Regions from separate parts of the Pigmentiphaga sp. GD03639 genome, predicted to be linked through region 3. Evidence: predicted binding sites of a transcription regulator. Region 3 holds the regulator's gene; each other region holds the start of a gene.

Region 1 (10,414 bases), on a different contig from region 3:
TCCAGCGAGATCACCCGCGAGCTGAGCAGCCGCCGTTTACTGGGCGTGGACGTCGCCCTGTACCGCACCCAAGCCGGCGAGCCGGTGGCAGTGCGCAACCGCTGTCCGCACCGTTCCTTTCCGCTGGCCAGGGGCCGCCTGGACGGCGACGAGTTGATGTGCGGCTATCACGGCATGCGCTTCGATCCCTCCGGCCGCTGCGTGAAGATGCCGTCCATGCCGCTGGTCCCCACCCATGCCCAGGTGCGCAGCTTTCCGATCGTCGAACGGGCGCCGCTGGTGTGGATATGGATGGGCGATCCCGACCATGCCGACCCGGCCCTGATCCCGGACACGAGCTGGCTGGCCAGCCCGGCATGGAAGAGCGTGGGCGGGTCCTTCCACATGAAGGCGGACTACGTTTCCATGCACGAGAACCTGCTGGACCAGACCCACTTCCCCTTCCTGCATCCCGGCGCCATCGGCACGCCGGAGTACGCGCGCAGCAAGCTGGACGTGCGCCAGGAGGGCGACGTGGTCATCATCGACCGTGCGCTGAAGCATTCGCCGCCGCCCGACGTCTACGGCGTGCCCACCGGCCTGACCGGCAAGCCGGTGGACCGCTATTCCGAGGCCCGCTTCGCCTCGCCCGGCCTGCACGTCGCCTTCGCCCGCATCGTCGACAACCACGATGCCGGCGGCGCGCCGCGCACCTATCGCTTCAACATCACCCACGCCTTCACGCCCGAGACCAACGGCAGCATCCACTACTGGTGGTTCAACAGCCGCGACTCCAACCTCGACGATCCGGCCGCCGACGCCTACCTGCACGAGGCCTCGTCCAAGGCCTATCTCGAGGACGTGGATGCGCTGGAGTGGATACTGGACGTGGTGACGCGCGACACCGAACCGCAGTTCGACCTCAATTTCGCGCCCGACAAGCCCGGCCTGCTGATGCGCCGCGCGTTGTATGACATGGCGGCGCGGGAGGCGGGACTGGACTTCTGAGCGGCCGCGGGCTTCAGGCCGGCGGGAAGCTCACGCTGATGCGCGTGCCGGGCATGCCGGAGGCGGTGTCCTGGGAGTTGTCCGATATCGCCAGGGTGGCACCGTGCCGCTGGGCGATCTCGCGCACGATGGCCAGCCCCAGCCCGCTGCCTTCGGCGTTGGATCCCAGGATCCGGTAGAAGCGGTCGAACACCAATTCGCGTTCCTCGGGCGGGATGCCAGGGCCGGAGTCTTCGACGTCCAGCGTCGCGCCCGTGGCGGCTGCCGCCACGCGCACGGTGACGGTGCCGCCGCCCGGGGTGTAGCGCAGCGCGTTGTCGATCAGGTTGTTGACGAGCTCGGCCAGGAGCAGGGCGTTGCCGGCCACCAGGACCGGCGTTTCCGGGCCTTCCAGGCCCAGGTCTATCCCGCGCTCCATCGCCTCGTGCACCCAGTTCTGCGTCTGGTCGCTGGCGATGGCCAGCAGGTCGACCCGGGCGGAGACGTCCACGGGACTGCCCTTGTCCTCGGCGCGCGCCAGCGCCAGCAACTGGTTCACCAGGCGCGTGGCCCGTTCGGCGCCCGAGATCAGGTGCCGCAGGCTGGCCTCCATGTCTTCCGGACTCGCATTGCGCAGCGCCAGCTCGGCCTGCGTGCGTATGCCGGCTAGCGGGGTCTTCAACTGGTGCGCCGCGTCGGCGACGAAGCGCTTCTGCGCGTCGACGTTGGCCGACAGGCGCTGCAGCAGCTCGTTCATGGCGCCGACCAGCGGCGCGATCTCCTGCGGCACCTCGCGATCGTCGATCGGCGACAGGTCGTCCGGCCGCCGTGCGCGCAGCCGCGCCTGCAGCCGGCCCAGCGGGGCGATGCCGCGCGACAGGCCGAACCACACCAGCACCACCGCCAGCGGCAGCACCACGAACTGAGGCAGCACCACGCCCTTGATGATCTCGTTGGCCAGTTGCGATCGTTTCTCCAGCGTCTCGGCCACCTGCACCAGCGCCGGCTGCGCGCCCGGGATCGTGGGCAGCGACACCCAGGTATAGGCCACGCGCACCGCGAAGCCGCGCATCACGTCGTCGCGATACTGGACGATGCCGGGCAGCGGGCGCTCGAGCGACGGCAGCGGCAGTTCACGGTCGCCGCCCAGGTATTCGCCGCGGCTGCCCAGCACGAGGTAGAACACGCTGTCGGTTTCGTCGGCGCGCAGCATCTCGCGCGCTGAGACCGGCAGTTGCAGCCGGGCCCGGCCGTTGACGTCCTTGATCTGCTGGGCCAGGGCCAGCACGTTGTTGGCCAGGCTGCGGTCGTAGGGAGCGACGGAGATGGACTGTGCGACCACGTAGGTGATGGCGACGCTGACCGGCCACAGCAGGAACAGCGGTACCAGCATCCAGTCCAGGATCTCGCCGAACAGCGAGTGCGCCGGCCGTTCGACGGCGGGGATGGGCTGCGGCCCCTTGTGGTCGTCGTCCATGCTCCCGGAACAGGTCCTAAGCCGCGCCGTGCTGGGCGCCGGGCTCGCGTTCCAGGCAGTATCCCAGCCCGCGCACGGTGGCGATCTTGACGCCGCCCGGTTCCAGCTTCTTGCGCAGCCGGTGCACGTAGACCTCGATGGCGTTGGTGCTGACTTCCTCGCCCCATTCGCACAGGTGGTCCACCAGCTGTTTCTTGCTGACCATGCGGCCGCTGCGGGACAGCAGGACTTCCAGCAGGCTGACTTCGCGCGCGGACAACTCGACGATCTGCTCGTCTATGGTCACCACGCGGCCGACCTGGTCGAAGGCCAGACGGCCATGGCGCAGCACCGCCGGGCCGCCGCCCGCGCCGCGCCGCGTCAGCGCCCGGACCCTGGCCTCGAGCTCGGACAGCGCGAACGGCTTGGCCATGTAGTCGTCGGCGCCCAGGTCCAGCCCCTTGACGCGCTGCTCCACGCTGTCGGCGGCGGTCAGGATCAGGACCGGCATGTGCGAGTTGCGCGCCCGCAGGCGGCGCAGGACTTCGGTGCCCGAGAGCCGGGGCAGGCCGATGTCCAGGATCAGCAGGTCGAAGGGTTGCGCCGCCAGCGCGGAGTCCGCCTCGAGTCCGTCGTGGACGGCATCGACTGCGTAGCCGTTCTGGCGCAGGGAGCGGGACAGGCCGTCGGCAAGGATGTTGTCGTCTTCGGCGATGAGGATGCGCATGGGGGAATTGTAGCTTCGGGGGAATGCGTCGAGGGGCCCCGATGCATTGTCCCCCAGGCGCGCGTCCCCGTCACTATCGCTATTCGATCTGATACATCCCCGTGCGGCGCGTCGCGTCGGCCCAGTAGGCGGTTTCCTTGTCCACGAAGCGGCCGAATTCCTGGGGCGTCATGGGTTCCACGGCCTCCAGGCCGAGCTGGGGCAGCTTGGCGACGATATCGGGCGTCTGCAGCACCGCCCGCACGTCGGCGACGATGCGCGCCATGGTGGCGGGGGGCGTGGCCTTGGGCGCGAACATGCCGTACCAGGCGCGTCCCGGCAGGCCGGTCAGGCCTGCCCTGCTGGCCAGCGGCACGTCCGGCATGAGGGTGGACGGCGTGTCGCTGCTGGTGATGGCGATGGCCCGGACCCGGCCCGATTTCACCTGGGGCATGGCGCTGGGCAGGGCGTCGATCATCAGCTTGATCGAGCCGCCGATCAGGTCGGTGAACGCCGGCGGGCTGCCCTTGTAGGGCACGTGCACGATGTCCACGCCCGCCAGTTGCTTGAAGACTTCCATGCTGAGATGGCTGGTGGAGCCCGTGCCCGGCGATCCGTAGCTGAACTTGCCGGGATTGGCCTTCAGCTGGGCGATGACCTCGGATAGCGTGGTGGCCGGGAACTGCGCGTTCACCACCATGAGCATGTCGGTGCCGGCCAGCAGCGCGACGGGCTGGAAGTCGCGTCCCACGTCGTAGGGCAGGTGCTTGTACAGGTTGGGGTTGATCACGACCGGAGAGTTGGAGGTGACCAGCAGCGTGTACCCGTCGCCCTCGGCCCGCGCCACTTCCTGCAGCGCGATGGAGCCGTTGGCGCCGGCGCGGTTCTCCACCACCACGGGCTGCCCCCATTTCTGCGCCAGCTTGTCGCCGATGGCGCGGGCCAGGATGTCCGACCCCTGTCCGGGCGGGAAGGGGATGACCACGCGTACCCGCTTGCTGGGGAACGCCTGGTCGGCTTGGGCGGGTTGGCTGGCCAGGCCCAAGGCCAGGCAGAGCAGTAAGAGCAGTTTGTTCATGGGAAGGGTCTCCTCGGGAATAGTGCCATCGGTCGGCTTTTCTGTTTCCGGATTTTGATATATTGTTATAACAAACTCAAGATGTCCTTGTCCCACACCGTCCGGGGAGCTTCATGTCGCTACTTCACGGGTTCCGTATTCTTGCCGTCGAGCAGTACGGCGCGGCGCCTTTCGGCACCCAGTTGCTGGCCGCGCTGGGGGCCGAAATCATCAAGATCGAGCAGGCCGCGCAGGGCGGCGACGTGTCGCGGCAGGTCGGGCCGCATTTCCTGGCCGGCCTGCCCGACAGCGCGCAAAGCCTGTTCTTCCAGAGCCTGAACCAGGGCAAGAAAAGCATCACGCTGAACCTCGCCCACCCCGAGGGGCGGGCGGTGTTCCGCAAGCTGGCGGCCACGGCCCATGGCGTGGTCGACAACCTGCGCGGCGACGTCGCGGGCAAGCTGGGCCTGACCTACGAAGACCTGAAGGACGTCAATCCGGCCGTGGTCTGCGCCCACATATCGGCCTATGGCCGCACCGGCGAGCGCGCGGCCTGGCCGGGCTACGACTATCTGATGCAGGCCGAGGCGGGCTATTTCTCGCTGACCGGCGAGCCGGACACGGCGCCCTCGCGCATGGGCTTGTCGCTGGTCGACTACATGACCGGCGTGATGATGTCGGTGGGGCTGCTCAGCGGCATGCTGGAGGCCACGCGCAGCGGCAAGGGATGCGACGTGGACACCAGCCTGTACGACGTCGCGCTGTTCAACCTCAACTACGTGGCGGCGTGGTACCTGAACGGCGCGGCCGAGACCGACCGCCAGCCCCGGTCCGGCCATCCCTCGCTCACGCCGTGCCAGCTCTATCGCACCGGCGACGGCTGGATCTACCTGATGTGCAACAAGGAAAAATTCTGGCGCAACCTGTGCGAGCGGATCGGGCGGCAGGAGTGGATCGCGGACGCGCGTTTCGTCGACTTCGGCGCCCGGGGCCGGCATCGCGAGGAGCTGACCCGCCTGCTGGACGAGGCGCTGTCGGCCCGCACCACGGCCGAGTGGATGCGGCATTTCGCCGGCACGGTGCCCGCCGCGCCCGTGTGGTCCGTGGGGCAGGCGCTGGACGCGCCCCTGGCGCAGGCCGACGGCCGCATCCGCCGCGTCGACCTGGCGGGCGGCGGCGCGCTGCGGGTACTGGACAGTCCGCTGCGCACGTCGCGGCCGGCGGCCGCCGTCGGACCGGCGCCGGCCATGGGCGCCGATACCCGCGAGCTGCTGGCCGGCATCGGGATCGGCGAAGAGGAGCAAGGTAGACTAAGGACCCTTGGTGTTCTCTGACGTGTCGCCTCATGTTCCAGCGCAGTGCCGGCTCGCAGTACAAGCTGTTGGCCCAGACCTTGATCCGGCGGATCCGCGATGGCGAGTATCCGCCCGGCAGCCTGCTGCCCACCGAGAACGAACTGGGACAGCAGTTCAACGTCAGCCGCATCACCGTGCGCGGGGCCTTGCGCGAGCTGGAGGTGCAGGGGCTGGTCAGCCGCCGGCCCGGCATCGGGACCCGCGTGGAGTCGGCGCAGCCCTCGGGCAATTTCGTGCACGTGGGCAACACGGTGGACGACATCCTGCGCTTCACCCGCGGCTTCCGCTTCCACATCCTGGACATTCGCGAGGTCGACGGCGACGAGGGGGCGGCGCGCGCGCTGCGGCTGCCCGCCGGCCAGCGCTTCGTCCGGGTGACCGGCCTGCGGCAGGCCGAGGGCGCGCCGCCGGTCGTCTACAGCGAACACCACGTCCCGCCGCTGTACGCGGACGCGCTCGAGCAACTGGACGGCTACCGGGCCTCGGTGGCCGAATGGCTGGCCGAGCGGCGCGGCGACCGGGTATGCGAAATCCGCCAGGAAATCGATGCCGTGCGGCTGACCCGGGCGCAGGCCGGGCTGCTGCAGACGCGCTTCAGCACGCCGACGCTGCGCACGCGCACCTGGTACTACGGCGCCAAGAAAGACCTGATCGTCGCTTCGGTGGGGCTCTTCCCCGAAGGGCGGCACCTGTTCAGCACCGTGATGCGGCGAGAGCCGATCGGCTGATCCGATCGCGCGGGCCGCGACCTTGTCCCGGAGAGCCCGCGTGACCCATCCCGTCGTTCCTTCCACCTTCCTGTTCTGTCCCGGCAACCGGCCCGACCGCTACGACAAGGCGCTGCGCGGCGGCGCGCCGGGCGTCATCATCGACCTCGAGGACGCAGTGCCGGCGGCCGACAAGGCCGCCGCCCGGCGCGACGCCCTGGCCTGGCTGGCGGCGCTGCCCCCGGCCGGTCCGGGCGCGCCCATGGTGGCGCTGCGGGTGTCTTCCCCGCAGACGCCCGCGGGCCTGGAGGACCTTTATGCGCTGGCCCATGCGGGCGCCTTGCCCGCCCTGGATCTCGTGGCCGTTCCCAAGGCCGAGGACGCCTCCGAATTGCGCATGGTCCGCACGCACGCGGCCGCGGCCAATCCCGCGCTGCGGCTGATGGCGCTGGTGGAGTCGCCGCAGGGCGTGCGCCGCGCGGCCGGCATCGCGCAGGCCGGACCGTGGCTGGCGGCGATGGCCTTCGGCGCCGCGGACTTCAGCGCCGAGACCGGCGCGGACAACGCCTGGGACGCGCTGGCCTACGTACGCGGGCGCCTGGTGTTCGAGACCGCCGGCAGCGGCGTGCCCATGCTGGACGTGCCGCACATCGCCATCGACGACGACGCCGGCCTGCGCGCCGATTGCGAGCGGGCGCGCGCCATGGGCTTCTCCGGCAAGCTCGCCATCCATCCGCGCCAGTGGCCCATCATCGTGCAGGCCTTCGCGCCCGATCCGCGCCGGCTGGCGTGGGCGAGCGAAGTGGCCGCCGCCTACGAACGCGCGGGCCGCCGCGCCTGCGCGGTGGGCGCCACCATGGTGGACGAGCCCGTCTACCAGAGCGCCCTGCGCATCCTGCGGCGTGCCGCCGCGCCGAACCCATCCGCCGCTGGAGACCATCATGCATAGTTCCTACTACCACCTGGGAGACGGCCTGTATGCCGAGCGTTTCGGCCTGGGCTTCGAGCACCTGTCCGCCGGGCAGCGTTTCGTCCATCGGCCGGGCATCACGTTCTCGCAACAGGACAACGTGGCCGAGGCCCTGGATTCCATCAACGCCGCCATGGTCCACTACGACGATTGCTACGCCGGGCTGACCGACTGGAAGCGGCCCCTGATGGTCAGCACGCTGACCCTGCAGCGGCTGATCGGCATGACCTCCAAGACCTTCGGCCGGCGGCGCCGCATCGTGTCCATGTCCAATATCGCGCTGACCCGGCCGATGTTCGGCGGCGACACCCTGTATGTCGAGACCGAGGTGCTGGCCACCGAGCCGGTGGATGCGCACCTGGGGCGCGCCAGCCTGCTCACGCGCGGCTACAACCAGCGCGGCGAGCAGGTGGCCGAGCTGCGCTACGTGGCCGAGCTGTGGCACGGCGCGGCCGGGCCCGACGTGATCGCCGGCGCTTCGGCCTCGGACGAGGCCCGCTTCCTGTCGCATGCCGCGCGCGGGGACGGCGCCTGGGTCGAGCAGACCGGCCTGTTCTTCGAGGACCTGCGGCAGGGGGAAACCTTCATTCACAGCCCCCGCAAGACCCTGCTGGCCGAGGAATCCACGCTGCACGCGCTGCGCGCCATGGAGTGGCAGCCGCAAAGCCACGACCACGCCTGCGCGCAGGCGCTGGGGCTGGCGGCGCCGGTCGTGCCGCAGACCTGGGGGATAGGCGTGGCCGTGGCGCTGTCCACGCGCACCTTCGGCCGGGTCACCGTCAACCTGGGATGGACCGACGTGGAGTTCGGCGCCGACCTGATGCCGGGAGACACGCTGGAGGCCCGGTCCACGGTCGAGGGCACGCGGCTGTCGGGTTCGCGGCCCGACCAGGGCGTGGTGACGGTGCTGACCGAGGCGCGCAACCAGCGGGGGGAGATGATCAACCGCTACCGGCGCGCGCTGATGGTGTACCGGCGGGGGAGCAACCCCTACGCCAGGGCGGGGTACTGAGCGGACGCCTCCGCGTCCGTTTTTCCAGAATTCCGTTGTTAATTTGGCCTGGGAGCTTGCAGTCCCATACTGTTTTTTTATACAGTGTCGGGCAGTGCCATAATTCGCCCATCAACCCAAGGATCCCAGAATGGACGACACCAAAGCTTCCAAGGCCGCAGCCGCTGCCCAGAACGAAAAGACCAAGGCCCTGGCCGCCGCGCTGTCCCAGATCGAAAAGCAGTTCGGCAAGGGCTCGGTCATGCGCTATGGCGACAACGAGGTCGAGCACGACATCCAGGTCGTCTCCACCGGCTCGCTCGGCCTGGACATCGCCCTGGGCGTGGGCGGCCTGCCGCGCGGCCGGGTCATCGAGATCTACGGCCCGGAATCGTCGGGCAAGACCACGCTCACGCTGCAGGTCGTCGCCGAAATGCAGAAGCTGGGCGGCGCCTGCGCCTTCATCGACGCCGAGCACGCGCTCGATGTCCAGTACGCCTCCAAGCTCGGCGTGAACCTGACCGACCTGCTGATCTCGCAGCCCGACACCGGCGAGCAGGCCCTGGAAATCACCGACGCGCTGGTGCGCTCGGGCGCGGTCGACCTGATCGTCATCGACTCGGTCGCGGCGCTGGTGCCCAAGGCCGAAATCGAAGGCGAGATGGGCGATTCCCTGCCCGGCCTGCAGGCCCGCCTGATGAGCCAGGCGCTACGCAAGCTGACCGCCTCGATCAAGCGCACCAACTGCATGGTCATCTTCATCAACCAGATCCGGATGAAGATCGGCGTCATGTTCGGCAACCCCGAAACCACCACCGGCGGCAACGCGCTGAAGTTCTACGCCTCGGTCCGCCTCGACATCCGGCGCACCGGCTCCATCAAGAAGGGCGACGAGGTCATCGGCAACGAGACCCGCGTCAAGGTCGTCAAGAACAAGGTGTCGCCGCCGTTCAAGAGCGCCGAGTTCGACATCATGTACGGCGCCGGCATCTCGCGCGAAGGCGAGATCCTGGACCTGGGCGTGCAGGCGGGCATCGTCGAGAAGTCCGGTTCGTGGTTCAGCTATAACGGCGAGCGCATCGGCCAGGGCAAGGACAACGCCCGCGAGTTCCTGAAGGAACGCCCGGAAATGGCCATCGAGATCGAGAACCGCGTGCGCGACAGCCTGGGCGTGGCAGCCCGGGTGGCCGGCGCCGGCAAAGTGACCGAAGCCGAGCTTGAAGACGAGTGATGACGGCAAGCCCGCCTCCGGCCCTTCGCTGAAGGCCCGGGCGGTGGGTTATCTGTCCCGGCGCGAACACAGCCGCCTGGAACTGGGCCGCAAGCTGGCCCGTTTCGGGGAAGAGGACGAGGTTCGCGCCGTGCTCGACAGCCTGGAGAAGGAAGGCTGGCTGTCTACCCAGCGCTATGCGCAAAGCGTGGTGCACCGGCTGGCGGCCAAGCAGGGCACCCTGCGCATCATGCATGAGCTGCGCCAGCACGGCGTGGCGGACACGCAGATCGCCGAACTGCGGGACACGCTGGAAGCCACCGAACTGGCCCGGGCGCGCGAGGTGTGGCGCAAGCGCTTCGGCACGCTGCCGGCCGATGCCAGCCAGCGTGCCAAGCAGGTGCGTTTCCTGATGTCCCGGGGCTTCGGCCAGGCCACCATCAGGCAGGTGCTGCGAGGCGTGGACCTCGACGACCTGGACGACGGCCAGGGCTAGGCCGCTTGCCGGAACGCCCGTACACTTTCCGCATCCCCTTTCGCCGCGAGGCTGCCATGCGTGCATTGTTGCTGGCCCTGTGCCTGAGTGTGTCCAGCCTGTGGGCCTGTGCCCAGCCCGCCCCCCGGGCGGGCGACGTGATCACGCTGGAAGGACGCATCGTGCTCAAGGGCAACGAGCCCTTCGTCGTCGCCGTGCTCGAGTCGGGCGACCGGCAATGGGACCTGCGCGGCCTGACCCGTCAGCAGATGCAGGACCTGCAATCGCGCACCGTCACGGTCACCGGCACGGTGGCCCGCGCCGCCGGCGAGGCGGGCGGCGGGATGCCCGCCCAGTTGCAGGTGCAGTCCATCCGATAGGGCCTGTGAACAGGCCCTGGTCCGCGCGCCATGGTATGTTGCGCGTAAGCTTCTTCTGCGGGGGCAAGATGAATCGCGATACCGTGGGTACCATCCGGACACTGGCCGGGATTGCGTTGGCGGCGCTGCTGACTTCCTGTG
Region 2 (10,414 bases), on a different contig from region 3:
TTCGCCTATCCAGCGGGCCAGCACGTCGGTGTCGCCGCCCGCGGGGTAGGCGACGATGATTTTCACCGGCTTGTCGGGATAGCCGGCCGCCGCGGCGGGGGCGGACAGCGCCGCCAGGGAAACCGCCGCGGCGAAGGCGGCGAGCGTGGTGCGTCTTGCGAGATCGGTCATGGCTTTCCCTGTAGGTTCCGCGGAAATTTATACTAAGTTAGTAAAATATATTAAGTTAAAAAAATATAAATTATTTTTTCTCGTATGAATTTAAGGATAAACCCTGGCATTGGATGAGCCACCAATGAAACAAGCTCATCGGCTAAAATTTATGAATAACGCATTTTGTATATATTCAACCGACGTCGGAGCGCTACCCTCATGCGATCAGCGGAAACGCCCGCCCCCAAGGCGGCTTCGGAAACCATGTCCGAGCGGGCGTACCAGCACCTGCGCGCCGACGTGATCGCCGGCGCGCTGGCTCCCGGCCAGAAGCTCAGACTGCAGGCCTTGCAGCAGCGCTACGAGCTGGGCATCAGCCCCATACGCGAAGCCCTCATGCAGTTGTCCGGCGAAGGCCTGGTCAGCAATGACGGCCAGCGCGGCTTCAGCGTATCGCCCTTGTCCAGGGACGACATGATCGACCTGATGCACGCGCGCACCTCGATCGAGACGCTGCTGCTTCAGGATGCGATCGAACACGGCGACGACGACTGGGGGGCCGGCATCACGGCCGCCTACTACAAGCTGACGCGGGCGCGCCTGCCCCAGGATCCCAACGATCTCGTGGCGGTGGAACTGTGGGAAGCTGCCCATCGCGGGTTCCACGCCGCGCTGCTGGCCGCGGCGCGGTCGAGGTGGCTGATGCGCATCGACGAGCAATTGATCGATCATTCCGAGCGTTATCGCCGGATCCGGCTGGCCTACACATCCTCGGCGCAACAGCTCGAGGACGACGTGATGAGTGAACACGCGCAATTGATGGAAGCGGCCCTGGCCCGCAACGCCGGCCTGGCCTGCGAGCTGCTGCGCAGCCATCTGATGCGTACGGCGCAGGTGCTGGGCGAGCGCTTCGCCGAGTAGCCTGGGGCCTGCGCGAGGCGCCTTTTGGCGTGAACGATCCTAGCGGCTGGTCCGCGCCACCAGGGCCTCCAGGTGTCCATACCAGGCATGGCCAGGGTCGGCCAGCATCAGATGTGTGTCGAAGTGATCGAGGCCTTCCCAGGCGTGCAGCCCGGCGTCGGCCGGCTGGTGCTTCAGCAGTTCGTACATGCGCGTATTGGCGCCGATCACGCGTGCGCTGTCCCGCTCCCCATAACTGGCCATCATCGGCACGAGATTGCCGGCGGTCCAGCTGATGGCGCTCATGAGCGCGTCCTCGCACGGCTGTTCCAGCAGGGTGGTATACACCCGCTCCTCCAGGCTGTCGGGTTCGGGGCAGGGATGGTGCAGGTCCATGACGCCGCTGATGGGCAGGCAGCCGCGGATGTCGCCGGGCGGCACGCCCGCTCGCTCCAGGGCCCGCTTGCGCAGGGCGGCCATCGCGGCGGTGCCGCCGCCGGCCGAGTGCCCCGACAGGTAGAGATTCCGGCCATCGCCTCCCCACCGGCCCACGGTCCGCCGCAGTTCGCCCAGCAGCAGGGCCGCGTCGTCGAACGCGGCGGGCAGGCGGTGCCGGGGCGCCAGCCGGTAGGTGGGCGCGACGAACACCAGTCCCCGCCGGACCACCGCCTCGGCCATGAAGTGCACATACTCCTTGTAGCCGTTGGTCCAGCCACCGCCGTGCCAGAACACCAGCACCGGCGCGCCGCGCATGCCGGCGGCGGCGAACACGTCGTAGCGTTGCTGCGGATCGGGTCCATAGGCCAGGTCACGGGCGCGCAAGATGCCCGCATCCAGGTCGCGGGCCCATTCCAGCACCGTGTCTTCGTAGCGCTGCGCGGCGGGAAAGGGCAGGGGAGGTTGAGCGAAGAGCGGGGTGTGGTCCATGGGGTGTCCCGAGAATTTCTAATTAATTATAGAAATTATATATTTTTATGGAAAATATTTTTTGCTGAAAGACCAGGGGGCCAATTGTGCGCAATACTGTATGGATATACAGTATTGCGTGTGGAACACGATGACTCGCCGCAAGACGGCTATCCCCAGGCGCCTCCCGTCCCGCAGCGCGGGCGCGGTGCCGTGCTCAACGTCAGGCACCGGTTCGAGGGCGACCGGCGCGACGCCGTGGACGACGGCTGGGCCGCTCCGGAAGAAGAGCCGCCCCCGCTGCGGACCGAGGTCGCCATCGAGCGCGCGCGCAAGATCCTGTCCCGCAACGACTCTCCGGACATCCCCTTCGACCGCGCCATCAATCCCTATCGCGGCTGCGAGCACGGCTGCGTGTATTGCTTCGCGCGGCCCACGCATGCCTACCTGGGATGGTCGCCCGGCCTGGACTTCGAAACCCGGCTCGTCGCCAAGGCCAACGCGGTCGAGGCGCTCCGGGCCGAACTGGGCCGCCCGGGCTACCGGGTGGACGTCATCAACATCGGCTCGGCCACCGACGCCTACCAGCCCATCGAGCGCCAGTGGAAACTGACCCGGGGGCTGCTGGAACTGCTGCTGGAAACCCGGCATCCCGTGTCACTGGTCACCAAGGGGGGACTGGTTGCGCGCGACGTCGATCTGCTGGCCAGGCTGGCGGAACTGAAGCTGGTCGCCGTCTACGTATCGATCGGTACGCTGGACGGACACGTGGCCCGGACGCTGGAGCCGCGCGCGGCGGCGCCATGGAAGCGGCTGGAAGCCGTGCGGACGCTGGCCGGTGCCGGCGTGCCGGTCGGCGTGTCGCTGGCGCCCGTCATTCCCTTCATTACCGACGACCACATCGAGCATGTGCTGGAAGCGGCCAAGGAAGCCGGTGCGCGGGCGGCTTTCTACACCATGCTGCGCCTGCCCTGGGAGGTCAAGGACGTGTTCTCGGACTGGCTCGAAGCGCACTTTCCCGACCGCAAGGCCCGCGTGCTGCACTGCCTGGAGGACTTGCGCGGCGGCAAGCTCAACGACGCGCGCTTCGGCAGCCGCATGCGCGGCCAGGGCATCTGGGCCGACCTGGTCGCGCAGCGCTTCGGGCGTGCCGCGCGCCGGCACGGGCTGGCGGACCGGCGCATCGAGCTGGAGACAGGGCTGTTCAGGCCGCCGCCCCGCTCGCCGCGTGGCAAGGAACCGCCCGCCGACACCGGCCAGATGCCGCTGTTCGGCTAGGGCCCGTTCAGGCGGGAATGCCCTCGAACAGGCTCTGGAACAGCAGCACGATGCCCAGCATCAGGATGGCGGTACCCACGGCCAGCGTGATGCCGGCCACCAATACCGGCCCCCAGCCGGTACGCGTCTGCCGTGCCTGTCCCGGGTTGTATTTGGCGTCGAACTTGGCGTCGGGAGTCAGGCACAGGACGATGGCTTCGATGAAGCCGGCGACGGCCGGGACGAGGAACAGGAAGAAGGCGGGATGGAAATACCACGCTTCGCTGCGCAGCGCCGTGCCTATCATGATCAGCGAGAACAGCAGCACGATCCAGCCGTGCCGGCGGCCCAGGTACCACCAATGCGCACCGGCCCAGCCCAGCACGGCGGCCAGCAGTCCCGCCACGGTCTTGTGGCGGAAACTCCGGGTCGGCGGAAGGATATGGGATTTATCGTCGGCGGAAGATGTGGACATGTGGTGGGAATCCATCGTAGAAGACCTTGATTTTGAAGGACTTTACCGCATCCTTGCTTGCTAGGCCCAGCAGGCCGGGCTATACTTTAGGGCTTTTCTTAGTCAACTTTTTCCAAGGAATTACCTATGGTGGTGATTCGTATGTCCCGCGGCGGCTCGAAGAAGCGCCCCTTCTACAACCTCGTTGCTGCCGATTCGCGCAATCGCCGCGATGGCCGCTTCATCGAGCGCGTGGGTTTCTACAACCCCGTCGCTTCCGAGGGTGAAGAAGGCCTGCGCATCGCGCTCGACCGCGTCGAGCACTGGACCAAGAACGGCGCCCAGCTGTCGCCGGCCGTGGCCCGTCTCGTCAAGGAATACGGCGCCAAGGTCGCGCCGGCTGCCTGATTTCGTGGTGTCCGCCGCGTCCACGGGGTCCGTTAGCGATCCCGCTCTGCCCGCCGATCTCGTCGAGGTCGGGCATGTGGCGGAGGCCTTCGGCGTGCGCGGCGGCCTGAAGGTCCAGCCGTATTCGGCCCAGTCCGAGGCCTTGTTGGGCAGTCGTACATGGTGGCTGCGCAAGGGCGCGGAAGTGCGCCGTGTCGAAGTGGCCGACGCCAAGCGCCATGGCGCGGTGGTGACGGCCACCTTCCCCGGCGTGTCCGACCGGGACCAGGCCCTGGCCTGGAAGGGTTGGACGGTGCTGGTGCCGCGCAGCCAGTTCCCCCGGCTTGCCGAAGGCGAGTTCTATTGGGTGGACCTGATCGGCTGCGAATTGACGGGCAAGGATGCCTCGGACCGGGAGGTCGTCCTGGGCTCGGTGACGGAAGTCAGTGACAACGGGGTGCATGCCATCCTGCACGTGGCCTGCGTCGAACCCGTGGCTCCAGGCCAGCCGACGCAGCCGCTGCTGGATGCGCGCGGCAGGCGGCGCGAGACCCTGGTGCCTTTCGTCGACGCGTATATCCGTGGTGTCGATCTCGACGCCCGGCGCATAGACAGCGATTGGCCCGAGGGTTTCTGACCCGTCGGGCGTGAACAAAGGGCTTGGGCCCGGGCCATGGACGAGATGTTGCGGTTCGACGTGATCACGCTGTTCGGCCCGATGTTCGAGGCCATCAGCCAGCAGGGCGTAACCGGCCGGGCGCATGCGCAGGGCCGGTGGCAGTTGCAGGCCTGGAATCCGCGCGACTTCACGGTGGACGTGCATCGCACCGTGGATGACAGGCCCTATGGCGGCGGACCCGGCATGGTGATGCGGGTCGAGCCTCTGGAGCAAGCCGTGTGCGCGGCGCGCGACCAGCGTGCGCAGGCCGGCTTGCCCGAGGCGCCGGTGGTGTTGCTGTCGCCGCAGGGGCGTCGTTTCGACCAGGCCCAGGCTTGCGAACTGGCCGGCGGAACGGGGGCCATCCTGGTGTGCGGGCGCTACGAAGGCATCGACCAGCGGTTCATCGACCGCTGGGTGACGCAGGAAGTGTCGCTGGGGGACTTCGTGCTGTCCGGCGGAGAAATCGCCGCGATGGCGATGATGGATGCCGCGGTCAGGCTGTTGCCCGGCGTTCTGAACGACGACGAATCCGCCGTGCAGGATTCGTTCAACGAGCGGTTGTCCGGCTTGCTGGACTGTCCGCACTATACTCGGCCGGAAGTCTATGACGGCCAGCCGGTGCCCGACGTGCTGTTGTCCGGGCATCATGCCAACATCGAGCGTTGGCGGCGCCGCCAGTCGCTGGAAGCGACGAGCAGGAAGCGCCCCGACCTGATCGAGGCGGCACGCGAGCGCGGGTGGTTGAGCCGCGACGACGAGAAGTTTCTGTCCGACCTGCAAAGGGAAGACAAGCGCTGACCGCCCTGGCGGCCGGCGTTGCAGCAAGCCTGCCGGGCATGAGTCCGGTGGGAGTTCCCATCCTCTGGTAGCGGTGCCATCAAAAGCAGAACCGCCACGTATGATGGTCATTGGAGATAGAAATGGACCTGATCCAAGTCCTCGAGCAAGAAGAGCTGGCCCGCTTGACGGCCAACAAGACCATTCCCGAATTCGCCCCCGGCGATACCGTGGTGGTCAACGTCAACGTGGTTGAAGGCAACCGCAAGCGCGTCCAGGCATACGAAGGCGTGGTCATCGCCAAGCGCAATCGTGGCCTGAACTCGTCGTTCATTGTCCGCAAGATTTCGTCGGGTGAAGGCGTCGAGCGTACGTTCCAACTGTACGCGCCGACCATCGCGTCGATCGAAGTCAAGCGTCGCGGTGACGTGCGCCGCGCGAAGCTGTACTACCTGCGTTCCCGTTCGGGCAAGTCGGCCCGGATCAAGGAAAAGCTGGTTCGCAACGCGCCTGCTGCCAAGGCTTGATTCCCGCGGTACTGCAAGATGAGCGCCCCCGTGTGGGGCGCTTTTTTTTGCCGCCGGGCCGCCCCAAGGCAAAAGCGCCCCCTCGGGAGTATGCTCTAGCCATGCCGATAACGACGGCGTTTCCGCCGGATTTCCGTTTCACATGTCATCATCCATTCCGACCGACCAACATAGCGACGCTCCGGCAGACGAGATCGACGATACGCCGGAGGAAATCCAGCCCGACTCCCTCGCTCCGCCTGCCCGGCGTCTGCCGCAGCGCCCGGCCTTCGATCCGGTCGCGCAGCCCTGGGTCGCCAACCCGGGCGGACTGGTCGCCGTGCCCGAGACGCGCCTGACGCCGATGGCGCTGCGCGACCGTTTCGCCGCGCCGCCCGCCTGGACGCCGGATGCGCAGGACATCAATCCGGCCCGCGCCGCGGACCGGTCCCTGCGGCTGGCGTCGGTGCTGGTTCCGATGATGCTGCGGCCCGACGGCATCCAGGTCATGCTGACGCAGCGCACCGCGCATCTTCATGACCATGCCGGCCAGGTCAGTTTTCCTGGCGGACGGGTGGAACCCAGCGATTCGTCGGTGACCGACGCCGCGCTGCGCGAGACCGAGGAAGAGACCGGGTTGCCGCGCGGATTGGTGGAGGTCATCGGCCAGTTGCCGGATTACTTCACCGGCACGGGATTCCGCGTGGTGCCGCTGGTGGGGCTGGTGCGCCCGGATTTCACGCCGCGTCCCGATCCCTTCGAGGTGGCCGAAGTATTCGAGGTGCCGCTGCGCTTTCTGATGGACCCGGCCAATCATCGGCTGCACAGCGCCACGCTGCCGGCAGGCGGCTTGCGCTCTTACTACTCGATGCCGTGGAAGCAGTTCTTCATCTGGGGGGCAACGGCGGGCATGCTGCGCAATCTCTATCAATTCCTGCGCGCATGATCCCCGTGTCCACCTCGCGCACGCGAGGGATGATGCAAAACCATGGCTATGCAATCTAGAATGCGCTCATGAGCTTCTTCGCACTCCTTCTTGCCTTTCTTGCCGAACAAGTCCGGCCCCTGCCGCGTTCCAACGCCGTCCATGAAGCCGCCCGCGCCGCCTGCCGCTGGGCGGGCCATGCGCTGGACGCCGGCAGCCGTGGCTATGCCGTGCTGGGCTGGCTGCTGGTGGTGGTCGTCCCCACCCTGGCGATATGGCTGATCGGGTCGCTGGCATGGTCGGTGCATCCCGTTTTCTCGTTGGTGTTCCATGTCGTCGTCCTGTGGTTCACGCTGGGGTTCCGGCAGTTCAGCCACCACTTCACCGAGATCCAGTTCGCGCTGGCCCGTGGCGACGTCACGCTGGCGCGCAGCCACCTGCAGGAGTGGCTGCGGGCTTCCGGCGGCAACGTGTCCGTCGAGACCATGACCGTGCCGGAGATCTGCCGCACCGCGATCGAGGAAGGCGTGGTGGCCTCGCACCGGAACGTCTATGGGGTCCTGTTCTGGTATGCGCTGCTGCCCGGTCCGTCCGGCGCCGTGCTGTACAAGCTGGCGGGCATTGCCCGCCAGGAGTGGGGCGATCGCACCGATGCCTTTGGCGAAGTGGCCCGCCGGGCCTTCCACCTGCTGGACTGGATTCCCGCCCGGATGACCGCGGTCGGTTTCGCCATCGTCGGCAATTTCGAGGATGCCTTGTACGGGTGGCGCCAGCGCGCCTCCAGCTGGGACGACCCCCAGCGCGGAGTGGTGGTGGAAAGCGCCGCGGGCGCGCTGGGCGTACGCCTGGCGCCGGTGTCGGGCAAGTGGCAGCCGCCGGTCGAGCCGGTCGATCCCGATCTGGTGGGGCCGGTCCAGCCGGCCTCCGCGGCCAGCGAGTTCACCGCCGCCGCCGAGGCGCCCGACGAGCCGGCGCGCCTGCCGGACCCGGCCACGCTTCACGCGGCGGTCGGGCTGCTGTGGCGGGCGGTGGTGCTCTGGATGGCGCTGCTGTTGCTGCTGTCGCTGGTGTCCTGGGCCTCCTGAGGCCGGGCGTGACGGGCATGGCCGGCGCCATGCTGCACTGCATGAGGCCAGGCGAGGTTTCCGGCGCTATAGTGGCCCGGTCGAACTGACCGGAGCGGGGCCAGCCATGTTCTCTTTCCAATATTGCCCGAATCGCACTTCCCGTGTGCTGGAAGTGGAGATAGACCCGCTGCAGCGTGGCCCGGGCACCTGGGACGTCAACTGCAAGATCTACGAACAGAGCGAGGGCAGGCGACTGCTGCTCGGGCCGACCCTGGCCCTGCGCGACATTCCCGCGCAATCCGAGCAGGAATGCCTGGACGAGGCCGAGATCCGCATCGCCGACGAGATCGAGAACGATCGCTGGTTCAAGCTGTAGGGCCGGGTTTCTCAGTTATTGCATCCCGTTACATCCCTGGGCTTGGCGCTGGACGGCGATCTATACAATCGGCGCAGGCATGTGCCATTCACGACGATTAGGGGAAGATATGAGCATTTTCAAGGCCATACTCGACAAGATTTTCCCATCCAGCCATCCTGCCGTAGCCAAGGAGGCGCCTCCTGCGGCCGCGCCCGCGCCCGGTGGCGTCCCGGCGCCGGCCGCGATGCCGGCGGTGGACGTGGAGTCCATCCTGAACGCGATGGCGGCCAAGAATCCCGAGAAGCTCAACTGGAAGACGTCCATCGTCGACCTGATGAAGCTGCTGGGGCTGGACAGCAGCCTGGCGGCCCGCAAGCAGCTCGCGACCGAACTGCATTACAGCGGCGATACCAACGATTCGGCTTCGATGAACATCTGGCTGCACAAACAGGTGATGCAGAAGCTGGCCGACAACGGCGGCAAGGTTCCCGACGACCTGAAGAAGTGATCGGAAAAAGGGCCCCCGTGCTTGCCGGCGCGCAGCGGCAAGCACGGGGGCCCTTTGTTTTACGATCGCTCTTGTTTCACTCCGGCAGGATGTTGATTTCCTTGGTGATCTGGGCCCATCGTGCGTGCTCGTGCCTGAGGAAATCGCCGGTCTGCGCGGGGCTGTAGCCCGGCGCGGCGATCGGCCCGATGGCGGCGATGCGTCCTGCGACTTCTTCATCGGCCAGCAGCGCATTGACGTCGCGGTTGACCCGCTCGATCGCCGCCGCTGGCGTGCCGGCGGGGGCGACGATGGCGAACCAGCCCACCATGTCGAAGTCGGGCAGCAGTTCGGACACCGCGGGCACCTGCGGCCAGTCGGCCAGGCGCTTGTCCGAGGTCACCGCCAGCAGCCGCAGGCGCCCTTGCCTGGCGAGCTGCGCGGTCGAGGCCACGTCGGCAACGATCGCATCCACGTGCCCGCCCATCAGGTTTTGTGCGGAAACGCCCACCGACACGTAGGGCACCAGGTTGGCCTGGGCGCCGGAGCGGGCATTGAACAGGCGGGCGATCATCCCGCCGAAGGTGCGCGGCCCCTCGTTGCCCAGCGTGAAGGTGCCCGGGGCGGCCTTGGACTTGGCGATCAGCTCCTCGACGCTGCGGATGGGCGAATCGGCCTTGACCAGGATGCCGAACGGACTGCGGGCGACGAAGGCCACCGGCACGAAATCCTTGGCGGGGTCATAGGGCAACTGCTTGAACAGGAAGGCGTTGGTGACCAGCGCCGCGGTCGTCGCGAAATAAAAGTTGTAGCCGTCGGCGGGCGACCGGGCGGCAGCCTGCGCGCCCACCGTGTTCTGGCCCCCCGGCTTGTTCTCGATCACGACGGCCTGGCCCCAGCGGGGATACAGCCGCTCGGACAACAGCCGGGCGATGTTGTCCGGACCGGATCCGGGAGGCTGCGACAGCAGCAGCCGTACCGGTTTGTCGGGCCAGGCCTGCGCCAGCGCCGACCGCATGGGGGAAAGCGCCGGGACGGCGGCCAGGGTGGCCAGGGTCCGGATGGCGTGTCTTCTGTTCATCGTTGTCTCCTCGCGTAATGGGTCAATGCAGCGCGCTGCGTAGTTCGTCCAGCAAGGCGTCCAGTTCGCGCGCATCGGCCGCGACGCCGTAGACATAGCGGTCGGGACGCACCACGGCCGCCGTGCAGCGGTAACGCTCGAACCACGCCCGGCACACGCCTTCGGTCTCGGCCAGGGCACCCAGGTCCAGGGTGGTCATGCCCCACGCCGGCGGAAGGGGCGGCACGGTTCCCGCATGGCGGGCGTCCAGCACCAGCCACCAGCCGTCTCCCGCCGCGTGGTCCAGGCGGACGGTGGCACCCGCCTGCCTGATCCAGGGTTGGGGGAACAGCGTGCCGCGGGCGGGAGTGCCGGCTCGGGCCAACAGTCCTTGCTCCAGCGGCGGAATGACTTCCTGGCGCGGCATGTCGCGTACCGTGCCGCCGCATTCGTCCAGCAGGCGCGCGTCGCGGGCGCGGGCCCGGGCCTCGTCGCGTTCGCAGATCACCGCGCCGA
Region 3 (10,414 bases):
AATAACGGCATTGCGGCGCTGCCTGGGGCAGCGCCGCGTCGTTTTTGCCGCCGCGTCGCGGCAGGTATTCATGTCGGGGTGAAAGATGGCAGCAAGCCAGGTTTTGGTCGGATTCCACGCGGTGGCCGCACGGCTGCGCCATGCGCCGGCGTCGATCAAGGATATCTACGTCGAGGAGGCACGCCGCGACCGGCGCATGCTGACGCTGGTCGAACAAGCCCAGGCCGCCGGATGCAAGGTGCATCCCGTGGCGCAGACGCGCCTGGACGGGCTGGCCAAGGGGCAGCGCCACCAGGGCGTGGTCGCGCTGGCGGAGTCGCTGGAATTGGCGATGGACGTGGATGAAGTGCTGGACGATGCCGAGGGCCCGGCCTTCCTGCTGGTGCTGGACGGCGTCACCGATCCGCACAACCTGGGTGCCTGCCTGAGAACCGCGGACGGGGCCGGCGTCCATGCGGTGATCGCGCCCCGCGACCGGGCCGTGGGCCTGAACACGACCGTCCAGCGCGTGGCCTGCGGGGCCGCAGACAGCGTTCCCTACCTGACCGTGACCAATCTGGCTCGGACCATGCGCAGCCTGAAGGAGCGCGGCGTCTGGGTGGTCGGGACCGACGACGAAGCCACCGAGACCATGTACGACGTGGACGCTCGCCAGCCCATCGCCTGGGTCATGGGCGCCGAAGGCGAGGGCATGCGCCGCCTGACCCGCGACACCTGCGATCAACTGGTCCGGATCCCCATGCAAGGGTCCGTGGAAAGCCTGAACGTCAGCGTGGCGTCGGCGGTCTGCATGTACGAGACGCTCAGGCAGCGGGCGGCGAAGTAGAACGGCCGGGAGGCGTCAGAACAGTTTCTCGGACGCCTCGATTTTCCTGCACTGGCCGCTGGCAAGCGGAGTGTTCAATCTGCCGCTGATCCTGTCAGGGCGGCGCTCAAAACTTGGTGTCCGGGACATAGCTTCCCACGCTGCATACGCCGCTGAAGTTGTTAGCCATCTCCGTGGTTTCAATGCTTATTCGGCCGGTTTTTCTATTGATTTCCCCTCCGGTGTACATTCTTTTGTTGCTGATCAGCCTGCTGTGGAAAACGATTCTCTCGGACAGGACTTCGTAGTCTTGGGAGTAGTCGCCGGGGGTTCCATAGCCATTGTCTAGTGGATCTGACTCGCTAAAGGCATAAGCCGGCCAGCATGCCGCCCATGCGATCAGACCGGCCATTGCCGCCATTGATCGGCCCCTGGTTTTCCCGCGTTTCTTCATGGCTCGTCTCTGGCGGCTATTTGAGCGAAATACGGGCGGTGACCGTGCATTCGTGGGTGTCGACAGGACCTGTGGGAGGGGGCATGCCTGTTTCCATCGCGTATTGAGCCTGCAATGCTGGCTGCCACGGCTTGGTCTTGGTGGAGGAGCAGTCGCAGGCGCCCAGACTGATGTCCTTGAAGTTGCTCTTGCGCTGGGCGAACTCCGAGGCGCGGGACTTGGCCCGTGCGCAGGCCGCCGCGCGAGAGCTGTAGCTGATGGCTGCGGACTGTTCCTCGACGGCACGGGGGCCGTCCGAACCCGAGCTTGAACCCGAGCCTCCGATCGAGACGCCTTGGGCAGCCGCGCTGGCACACCAGACGGATGCGGCCGCAGCCGTGGCAAGTACCGCAAGGGCGTGGAGGACGTGGGATTTCGCTTGCATGATGGCCTCTTCCGGGATTGGCGCAGCGAGGGGAGTGGAGCAACCAGCCTAGCAATGAGTACGAAAAAATACATACTCCAAATGGGGGGGGATTGCTGGCTTACAACAACTTCCGCAAGTGCGTAGATCCGCCGGTGAGACGTAAAAAAGCCCACGAATTTCAAAAATTCGTGGGCAATGGAGCATCGGAGCACAGGCTCCGCAGCAGTCTTATCCTGCTGCGAGTGCCGTAGGGAGACTCAGGCGTTCCAGCCTCGAGAAAACAGCAGCGCCAGTGCGGAAGGATAGCTTCGGCTGCTGCTTGCGCCGCGACGTTGCTTGAAGGGCCACGGGCTGCGATTCGCGGGAGTCGGTTTGGCATGCGGCCCATGTTGCCCGGTTCGCGGGATGATGGGCCGTTGCGCCGGCAGCGTATCCGCATCCGTGCCATGCGTGTCCGTTTCCTCGGCGGTGCGCGTGTGCGTTCCCGCCGCGGCGAGCCCGGCCGCACGTTTGAACCCCGGCTTGAACCCCGCACGCACCGTTTGCTGGCCGATGTCCAGCGTGACCGCGCCTTCGCCGCCCTGGGCAGCCGGTGCGATGCGCTGGAGCCGGATCTGGCCGGCCTGGCTCATGTCCGCCAGCAGCCGCAATTGGGATGCCGAGGTCGTGGCGGGCGTGCTGCAGGTATGGAACAGGAAGGCGGGGCAGGCGGCCAGCCGCGCGGCCATGTACAGGCGGCGCACCGTGCTTTCGGATTGCGCGGCCGCCTGGTCAGGGGGCAGGATGGCGACCAGCGCCGCGAACTCGCCCGCCCGCACGCCGGATTCCAGCTGGTCCAGGCCATCCAGGGGGTGGTCGGTGCGCACGAGCTTGACGCATTCCAGCGAAACGCCGTGCTGGATCAGCGCGGGGGCGTAGGACAAGTACGGCGGCACCAGCAAGGCCACCGTGCGGCCGGCCTTGGTGAGCCGGCTCAGCAGCGGGCCGAGCAGGTTCAATTCGCCATGCCCGACGCGCGGGACCAGGATTTCGGTAAGTGCGCCGACGGGCCATCCGGCCTGGGGCAGGGCGGCGTCGAGCGCGGGAAAGCCGCTGGAAAGACTGGAGCTGGGCGTGCAGTGTTTCATGATGGTCGTCCGTCTGGGTCTTCAATGCACCAGGCCGGCCCGGATCAGGCCGACGGCGATGCCCTCGAGCGCGAAATCGTCGCGCTCGCGATCGACTTCGATGGGTTGGAAGTCGGGATTGGCCGGCAGCAGGCTCAGGCCGGTTTCGGTGTAGCGCAGTTCCTTGACGGTGACGTCGTCGCCCAGGCGGGCCACGATGATCTGCCCGTCGCGGGCCTGGGCGGCCTTCTTGACCGCCAGCAGGTCGCCGTCGAGGATGCCGGCGTCGCGCATGCTGTTGCCGCGTACCTTGAGCAGGTAGTCGGGCCGCTGCGAGAACAGGGCCTCGTCCACGCCGATTTCCTTGTCGATGTGCTCGGTGGCCAGGATGGGGCTGCCGGCGGCGACCCGGCCCACCAGCGGCAGCACCAGTTGCGCCAGCACGGGGTGCGTGAGCTGGAGCGGCGGTTCGGCTGCGACCGGGTCTTTCAGCCGTATCCCGCGGGAGGTGCCCGCGGACAATTCCAGTACGCCCTTGCGCGCCAGCGCCTTCAGGTGTTCCTCGGCCGCGTTGGGCGAGCGAAAGCCCAGCGCCTGGGCGATTTCGGCCCGGGTGGGCGGAAAGCCGGTCTTGACGATGGCCTGGCGAATGAGATCCAGGATTTCTTGTTGGCGTGCGGTCAGCTTGGACATCTCGGGCTCCGTGGCGGGGCGCCCGCCACCGGGTGGCGACGGCGCGTGTCGAGCTTCTGTGGTTTTATCCAGTAACTGTATTTTTATACAGTATCGATGCGCGACGCAAGCGGAAAACGCAAGTGTCGCGGGAACGCCAATCCGGCCGCGGGTATCATCGGGCTCTCGTCCTTCCGTGCCTGCGTCCGCCATGTCCCTGCCACGTCTTTGCATCGTCGCCACCGGTGGCACCATCGCCGGGGCCGGCGCCCGCCCCCAGGCCACGATGGCCTATGCCGCCGGCGCGCTGGACGTGGCCGAGCTGTGCGCCAGCGTGCCAGGCCTGGACGAAGTGGCCGACATCCGGGCCGAGCAGTTCGCGGCCATCGACAGCAAGAACGCCACGCCCGCCTTCTGGCAGTCGCTGGCCGGGCGGGTGCAGTCACTGCTCGACGCAGGCGCCGACGGCGTGATCGTCACCCACGGTACGGACACGCTCGAGGAAAGCGCGTATTACCTCCACCTGGTGCTCAAGACCGACAGGCCGGTGGTTCTGGTGGGCGCGATGCGCCCGGCGACCGCGCTGTCTTCCGACGGCCCGCTGAACCTGCTGGACGCGGCCACGGTGGCCGCCCATCCGCAGGCCGCCGGGCGCGGCGTGCTGGTCGTGCTCAACCACCAGATCCTGGGCGCGCGCGACGCGTCCAAGACCAATGCCAACCGGCCCGATGCCTTTGCTTCGCCCAACGCGGGCGCCCTGGGCTGGGTCCAGGACGGCCGGGTCGCCTGGATGGGGCGGCCGGAACGTCCGCACACCAGCGCCACGCCTTTCACGGCCGCCACGCCGCTGCCTCCGGTCGAGGTGCTGGCCGGCTATGCCGGCGGCTCGGCCGCCCTGATCCGGGCGGTGGGATCCACCGGGGCGCGCGGCCTGGTCTGGGCCGGGACCGGCAACGGTTCGGCCAGCGCCGACGCGCAAGAGGCGCTGGACGGACTGGAGCGCGGCGGCGTGGCCGTGGTCCGCGCGACCCGCACGGGCAGCGGCTGCGTCGCGGCCTCGGGCGGGCTGCCCGGCGCCGGTACGCTGTCGCCGTGGAAGGCGCGCGTGCTGCTGATGCTGGCGCTGGGCGCGGGCATGGACGACATCCAGGGCGCCTTCGACACGTATTGATCCGCCCGTGCGAGGCCGGCCAGCCCGCAACCGCGGCGGTGCATCCATGCCCGGAAATGGGCCCCGAAACCACGCCGCACGGCGGTTCTCGGGCCTTTGGCTTGCTTTTTGCCCTTCCGCGGGCGATAATAAAGGGCTTGATTTTTGGCGGAAGCCATTTTTTCGCCAGATTGATCCCTTGTCCGACTCTAGACGCTTGAGCGGACTTGCGCCTACGGCGGGCCCATCCGGACGCCCGCGGGACCATCCATAAGGAGCTTCGATGCGTCACTATGAAGTAGTTTTCATCGTTCACCCGGACCAGAGCGAGCAGGTTCCGGCCATGGTCGACCGTTACAAGTCGCTGATCACCAGCCAGGGCGGCACGATCCACCGTCTGGAAGACTGGGGCCGCCGCCAGCTGGCGTACCCGATCCAGAAGCTCGTCAAGGCTCACTACGTGTGCATGAACATCGAGTGCGGCCAACCCACGCTGGACGAACTCGAGCACGCTTTCCGCTACAACGATGCCGTGCTGCGCCATCTCGTCGTCAAGATGAAGAAGGCCGAGACCGCCCCGTCGCCGATGATGAAGATCGTCGAGCGCGAGGAGGCCCGCAAGGTGTCCACCGAAGCCGCCCCCGCCGAGGCCTGAGCCCCGGCTGGACTGGCATGACAGGTCGTTGCCGACCGCCCGCATCGCAGGCCCGCCGTAGCGGGAGCCCGTCGATGCCACGGACGACACGGCGTTGAACAAGGTTCATCTGACTGCCCAGGTGGTCGAGTGCAAGCCGCTCAGGTATACCCCCGCCGGAATCCCGGTGCTGGAACTGGCGCTTGCCCACGAATCCGAGCTGATCGAAGGCGGGAGACCCCGCCGGGTCGAGATGCTCGTCAACGCAGTCGTCGTCGGCGATCTGGCCGGCAGGCTCGAGCGCGAGGCGCTGGGCCGGTCGATCCGGATCGAAGGGTTCCTGGCACCGACCCGGAAAGGTTCAAGCAGACTGAGGCTGCACATCCAGCAGGCCGCCATCGTCCGGCAGGGCGAGGAGGGCGGGCCGGCAGGACAGCCCCAGGTGTGAAACGGATTGAATACCCAAGAGGTACATCATGGCCGCATTCGGCAAACGCAAGGAAAAGAAGAAGTTCGGTCAACAGAATCCGCTGTTCAAGCGCCGCAAGTTCTGCCGCTTCACGGCAGCCGGCGTTGACCAGATCGATTACAAGGACATCGAAGTCCTCCGTGACTTCATCCAGGAAAACGGCAAGATCATTCCTGCCCGCCTGACCGGCACCAAGGCGCACTACCAGCGCCAGCTCGACACGGCTATCAAGCGCGCCCGCTTCCTGGCGCTCTTGGCCTACACCGACAACCACAATTGATTGCCGGGAGAGACCATCATGCAAATCATCTTGCTCGAAAAAGTCGTCAACCTCGGCAACCTGGGTGACGTCGTCCGCGTGAAGAACGGCTATGCCCGTAACTTCCTGATTCCCCAGAAGATGGCCAAGCGCGCCACCGACGCCGCGCTGAAAGAGTTCGAGGCGCGCCGCGCCGAACTCGAAAAGATCCAGGCCGACAAGCTGGCCGCCGCGCAGGCCGTGGCCCAGCGGCTGGAAGGCTACTCGGTGTCCATCACCCAGAAGGCGGGTGTGGACGGCCGCCTGTTCGGCTCGGTCACCAACTTCGACGTCGCTTCCGCGCTGAAGCAGGCGGGCTTCGAGTCGGTCGAAAAGGGCATGGTCCGCCTGCCCAACGGCCCGCTCAAGACCATCGGCGAATTCCCGCTGGAAGTCGGCCTGCATACCGATGTCGTGGCCAACATCACGGTGGTCGTGGTCGGCGAAACCGCCTGACGCTTCTCCGGCCGCGCTTCTCCGAGCCGGCCGGACGTCCACCGCCAGCGCATCCTTCCTGGATGGCGCCGGCACAGGAACCCTCCATTTCTTCACAGAATGGGGGGTTCTTTTTTCGGGGTCGCCCCCGGGGCAGGCGGATGGATTCCTCTTCCGTCCAGCCGGGCTAAACTGTCGTGGGCCGGCATTCCCGCCGCCCATGCTCGAACACCAGGTTTTCCGCTCTATGAATTCGCCCGTCGATCCCCAGCTCGAGTCCCTGCGCGTCCCGCCTCACTCGGTCGAGGCGGAGCAATCGGTGCTGGGCGGCCTGCTGCTGGACAACGCCGCCTGGGACCGCATCGCGGACATCCTCAAGGAAGACGACTTCTATCGCTACGACCATAGGCTGATCTGGCAGCAGATGGCCAAGCTGATCGGGCTGGCGCGTCCCGCCGACGTGGTGACGACCCACGAGTCGCTCCAGACGGCCGGCAAGGCGGAAGAGGCGGGCGGCCTGGCCTACCTGAATTCGCTGGCGCAGAATACGCCGTCCGCGGCCAACATCCGCCGCTATGCGGAAATCGTGCGCGACCGCGCGGTGCTGCGGCGGCTGGTCACCGTGGCCGACGAGATCTCGGCCGCGGCCTTCAACCCCCAGGGCAAGGACACGCGGCAACTGCTGGACGAGGCCGAGTCCAAGATCTTCAAGATCGCGGAAGAGGGCGCGCGCGGAAGCGCGGGCTTCCTGTCGCTGCAGCCGCTGTTGACCCAGGTGGTCGAGCGCATCGACGAACTCTACCACCGTGACAGCACCTCGGACGTCACCGGCGTGCCCACGGGGTTCACCGACCTGGACAAGATGACCTCGGGGCTGCAGCCGGGCGACATGATCGTCGTGGCCGGCCGCCCCTCCATGGGCAAGACCGCGTTCTCGGTCAACATCGGCGAGCACGTGGCGGTGGAAGAGGGCTTGCCGGTGGCGGTCTTCTCCATGGAAATGGGCGCCTCGCAGCTGGCCATGCGTGTGCTGGGCTCGATCGGCCGCCTGGACCAGCAGCGCCTGCGCACGGGCAAGCTGCTGGACGAGGACTGGCCCAAGCTGACGCACGCCATCCAGAAGATGCAGGATACCCAGCTCTACATCGACGAAACTCCCGCGCTCAGCCCCATGGAACTGCGCTCGCGCGCCCGCCGCCTGGCCCGGCAGTGCGGCCAGCTGGGCCTGATCATCATCGACTACCTGCAGCTGATGTCGGGCAACGGCGGTGGCGGCAGCGAGAACCGGGCGTCGGAGCTGTCGGAAATCAGCCGCTCGATGAAGGGCCTGGCCAAGGAACTGAACTGCCCCCTGATCGCGCTTTCCCAGCTGAACCGGGGCCTGGAACAGCGCCCCAACAAACGCCCGGTGATGAGCGACCTGCGGGAATCCGGCGCCATCGAGCAGGACGCGGACGTGATCATCTTCCTGTACCGCGACGAGGTCTACAACCCTGACACGCCCGACAAGGGCACGGCCGAGATCATCATCGGCAAGCAACGTAACGGCCCGATCGGCACTGTCCGGCTGACCTGGCAAGGGATGTACACGAAGTTCGCCAACTTCTCGGGCAACGCGTTCGTCGATTCTGATTATTAGGTCCCCCCGTATCGGCCCCCCCACGCGCTTGCGCGCGCCCCCAGGGGCGGCACTGGTGGACCGGCGGAGCCGGATCCACGGTGCCCGGGAAACTCAACGGCTGTTAGGGGGTGGTTTTTTGTGGGACGATTTTTTTTCTTGGCGCCGCCTGGCGTTTTTTTCGCCTTCTGCTTTGACCTTACCGGGTCCCCGGCAATGGATCCATTCCTCGCCAAGCCGCGCCAGCTCTACGTTTTCAAGAAACCGCCTTACCGTATCGGCGCCCCCCGCCAGCCCGCTGTTACTCCGGGATGCGGTGGATCCGGCTCCGCCGGTCCACCCGCATCGCCCCCTGGGGGGCGCCCGAAGGGCGTAGGGGGGTGCTAAACTTCGCGCGGTTTTTTAAACACGTCATGTAACTGTCACGTGGCGTACTGCGAGGACGTGATGTTTGGACGCTTGATGCCCAAAGAGGGCCGCTTTTTCGATCTGTTCACGGCGCATGCCGATCTGTCGCGCCAGGGCAGCCGGGAGCTGGCCGCCCTGATGGCCGATCTGGGCCAGGCCGAGGAGCGGGTCAAGAACATCGAGACGCTGGAGAAGAAGGCCGACAAGGTCACCCACGATACGATCGATCTGCTGCACAAGACCTTCATCACGCCGCTGGACCGGGACCAGATCCACAACCTCATCACGACCATGGACGACATCCTAGACCTGATGGAAGACGCGGCCCAGTGCATCAACCTCTATGACATCCGCGCCGTCACGCCGGATGCCCGGGCGCTGGCCGACATCGGGGTCCAGTGCTGCGACCGGCTGCACATGGTCGTGAGCCTGCTGCACAACCTGAACGATACGGCCAGCATCATGAAGATCTGCGAAGAGATCGACCGGCTGGAATCGGATGCCGACCGGGTGATGCGCCGCGGCATGGGCCGCCTGTTCCGCGACGAAGCCGACACCCGTCAACTCATCAAGATGAAAGCCATCTACGAACTGCTGGAAGAAATCACCGACAAGTGCGAGGACGTCGCGAACCTGATCGAAGGCATCGTCCTGGAAAACGCCTAGTCGGAAGGATTTCATGGATACGCTTCAGATCAGCTTCGCCACGCTTGCCTTCCTGGTCGTCCTGGCACTCATTTTCGATTTCATGAATGGGTTCCACGACGCCGCCAACTCCATCGCCACCGTGGTTTCCACGGGGGTGCTCAAGCCTCATCACGCGGTCGTTTTCGCCGCGTTTTTTAATTTCGTCGCGATTTTCGTCTTCCACCTGAAGGTGGCGGCCACCGTCGGCAAAGGCATCATCGACCCGAGCGTGGTGGACCACTACGTCGTCTTCGGGGCGCTGGTCGGCGCCATCGCCTGGAACGTGATCACCTGGTTCTTCGGCATTCCGTCCTCGTCGTCGCACGCGCTCATCGGCGGCATCGTGGGCGCGGGCCTGGCCAGCTCCGGCCCCAGCGTCCTGATGGTCCGGGAAATCCTCTACATCGTCGCCTTCATCGTGGTTTCCCCGGTGTTGGGCTTCGTGCTGGGCGGCTTCCTGATGCTGCTGGTGTCCTGGCTGTTCCGCCGGACGCGGCCGCTGCGGGTGGACGGCTGGTTTCGCCGCCTGCAACTGCTTTCGGCCGGGCTCTACAGCCTGGGACACGGCGGCAACGACGCGCAGAAGACCATCGGCATCATCTGGCTGCTGCTGATCGCGGCCAATGTCCCGGGGGCCAAGGATCACGTCCCGATCTGGGTGGTGGTCAGCTGCTACGTGGCGATCGCGCTGGGCACCATGTTTGGCGGCTGGCGCATCGTCAAGACCATGGGGCAGCGCATCACCAAGCTCAAGCCCGTGGGGGGCTTCTGCGCCGAGACCGGCGGCGCGATGACGCTGTTCCTGGCGGCCATCCTGGGTATTCCCGTCTCGACCACCCACACCATCACCGGCGCCATCGTCGGCGTCGGCTCCAGCCGCAAGTTCAACGCCGTGCGCTGGGGGCTGGCGGGCAACATCGTCTGGGCCTGGATCCTGACCATCCCGGCTTCCGCCCTCGTGGCCGCGGGCGCCTGGTGGGTGGGCAAGACCCTGTTCTGAGGCCGGGACGCCGCGTTACGACTTGTTTCCAGTATGATGGCGCGCCATGGCGGCCGGTAAAGGCCGCCTGGCGCCGCCGCGCGGAGAAGAAGGGAGCACCCGGGCGTCGGCATGATCCCTCTTTCCCGGAACCGCCACCATGACACCTGCACCGATACAATCCTTGCTTGAATCGCGCGCGCTGCTGCTGTTCGGCCGCATCGTCCTGACGTTCATGTTCTGGACCAGCGGCCTGGTCAAGCTGTTCGATTTCCAGGGCGGGGTCGCCGAGA

Evidence for each region. Region 3 encodes LexA, which represses DNA repair genes until DNA is damaged. Its sites were predicted from a motif close to ACTGTATNNNNATACAGT; they were not measured.
Region 1: a site for LexA is predicted at 8,298-8,315, ahead of recA (recombinase RecA). Genes of this name have one in related genera too.
Region 2: a site for LexA is predicted at 2,076-2,093, ahead of N5K27_RS00620 (PA0069 family radical SAM protein). Genes of this name have one in related genera too.

The regions. Positions count from the first base shown of each region.
Region 1 covers NZ_JAOCLR010000033.1:3,981-14,394, reverse strand. The annotation lists gene N5K27_RS24525 (aromatic ring-hydroxylating dioxygenase subunit alpha) at 1-987, shown strand, start outside; gene N5K27_RS24520 (sensor histidine kinase) at 1,001-2,443, opposite strand; gene N5K27_RS24515 (response regulator transcription factor) at 2,460-3,149, opposite strand; gene N5K27_RS24510 (tripartite tricarboxylate transporter substrate binding protein) at 3,229-4,206, opposite strand; gene N5K27_RS24505 (CoA transferase) at 4,320-5,519, shown strand; gene N5K27_RS24500 (GntR family transcriptional regulator) at 5,531-6,268, shown strand; gene N5K27_RS24495 (CoA ester lyase) at 6,309-7,196, shown strand; gene N5K27_RS24490 (MaoC/PaaZ C-terminal domain-containing protein) at 7,189-8,229, shown strand; gene recA (recombinase RecA) at 8,360-9,439, shown strand; gene recX (recombination regulator RecX) at 9,426-9,914, shown strand; gene N5K27_RS24475 (hypothetical protein) at 9,971-10,273, shown strand; gene N5K27_RS24470 (hemagglutinin) at 10,342-10,414, shown strand, end outside.
Region 2 covers NZ_JAOCLR010000001.1:126,485-136,898, forward strand. The annotation lists gene N5K27_RS00605 (tripartite tricarboxylate transporter substrate binding protein) at 1-171, opposite strand, end outside; gene N5K27_RS00610 (GntR family transcriptional regulator) at 373-1,074, shown strand; gene N5K27_RS00615 (alpha/beta hydrolase) at 1,114-1,980, opposite strand; gene N5K27_RS00620 (PA0069 family radical SAM protein) at 2,101-3,237, shown strand; gene N5K27_RS00625 (NINE protein) at 3,245-3,691, opposite strand; gene rpsP (30S ribosomal protein S16) at 3,818-4,078, shown strand; gene rimM (ribosome maturation factor RimM) at 4,086-4,694, shown strand; gene trmD (tRNA (guanosine(37)-N1)-methyltransferase TrmD) at 4,743-5,516, shown strand; gene rplS (50S ribosomal protein L19) at 5,639-6,022, shown strand; gene N5K27_RS00650 (CoA pyrophosphatase) at 6,165-6,947, shown strand; gene N5K27_RS00655 (CobD/CbiB family protein) at 7,016-8,011, shown strand; gene N5K27_RS00660 (hypothetical protein) at 8,118-8,369, shown strand; gene N5K27_RS00665 (DUF3597 domain-containing protein) at 8,479-8,859, shown strand; gene N5K27_RS00670 (tripartite tricarboxylate transporter substrate binding protein) at 8,936-9,919, opposite strand; gene N5K27_RS00675 (bifunctional 3-(3-hydroxy-phenyl)propionate/3-hydroxycinnamic acid hydroxylase) at 9,942-10,414, opposite strand, start outside.
Region 3 covers NZ_JAOCLR010000003.1:168,358-178,771, reverse strand. The annotation lists gene rlmB (23S rRNA (guanosine(2251)-2'-O)-methyltransferase RlmB) at 86-826, shown strand; gene N5K27_RS04625 (hypothetical protein) at 933-1,259, opposite strand; gene N5K27_RS04620 (hypothetical protein) at 1,276-1,683, opposite strand; gene N5K27_RS04615 (hypothetical protein) at 1,923-2,792, opposite strand; gene lexA (transcriptional repressor LexA) at 2,814-3,464, opposite strand; gene N5K27_RS04605 (asparaginase) at 3,655-4,614, shown strand; gene rpsF (30S ribosomal protein S6) at 4,877-5,248, shown strand; gene priB (primosomal replication protein N) at 5,343-5,675, shown strand; gene rpsR (30S ribosomal protein S18) at 5,704-5,976, shown strand; gene rplI (50S ribosomal protein L9) at 5,995-6,450, shown strand; gene N5K27_RS04580 (replicative DNA helicase) at 6,677-8,068, shown strand; gene N5K27_RS04575 (DUF47 family protein) at 8,495-9,121, shown strand; gene N5K27_RS04570 (inorganic phosphate transporter) at 9,135-10,142, shown strand; gene N5K27_RS04565 (DoxX family protein) at 10,306-10,414, shown strand, end outside.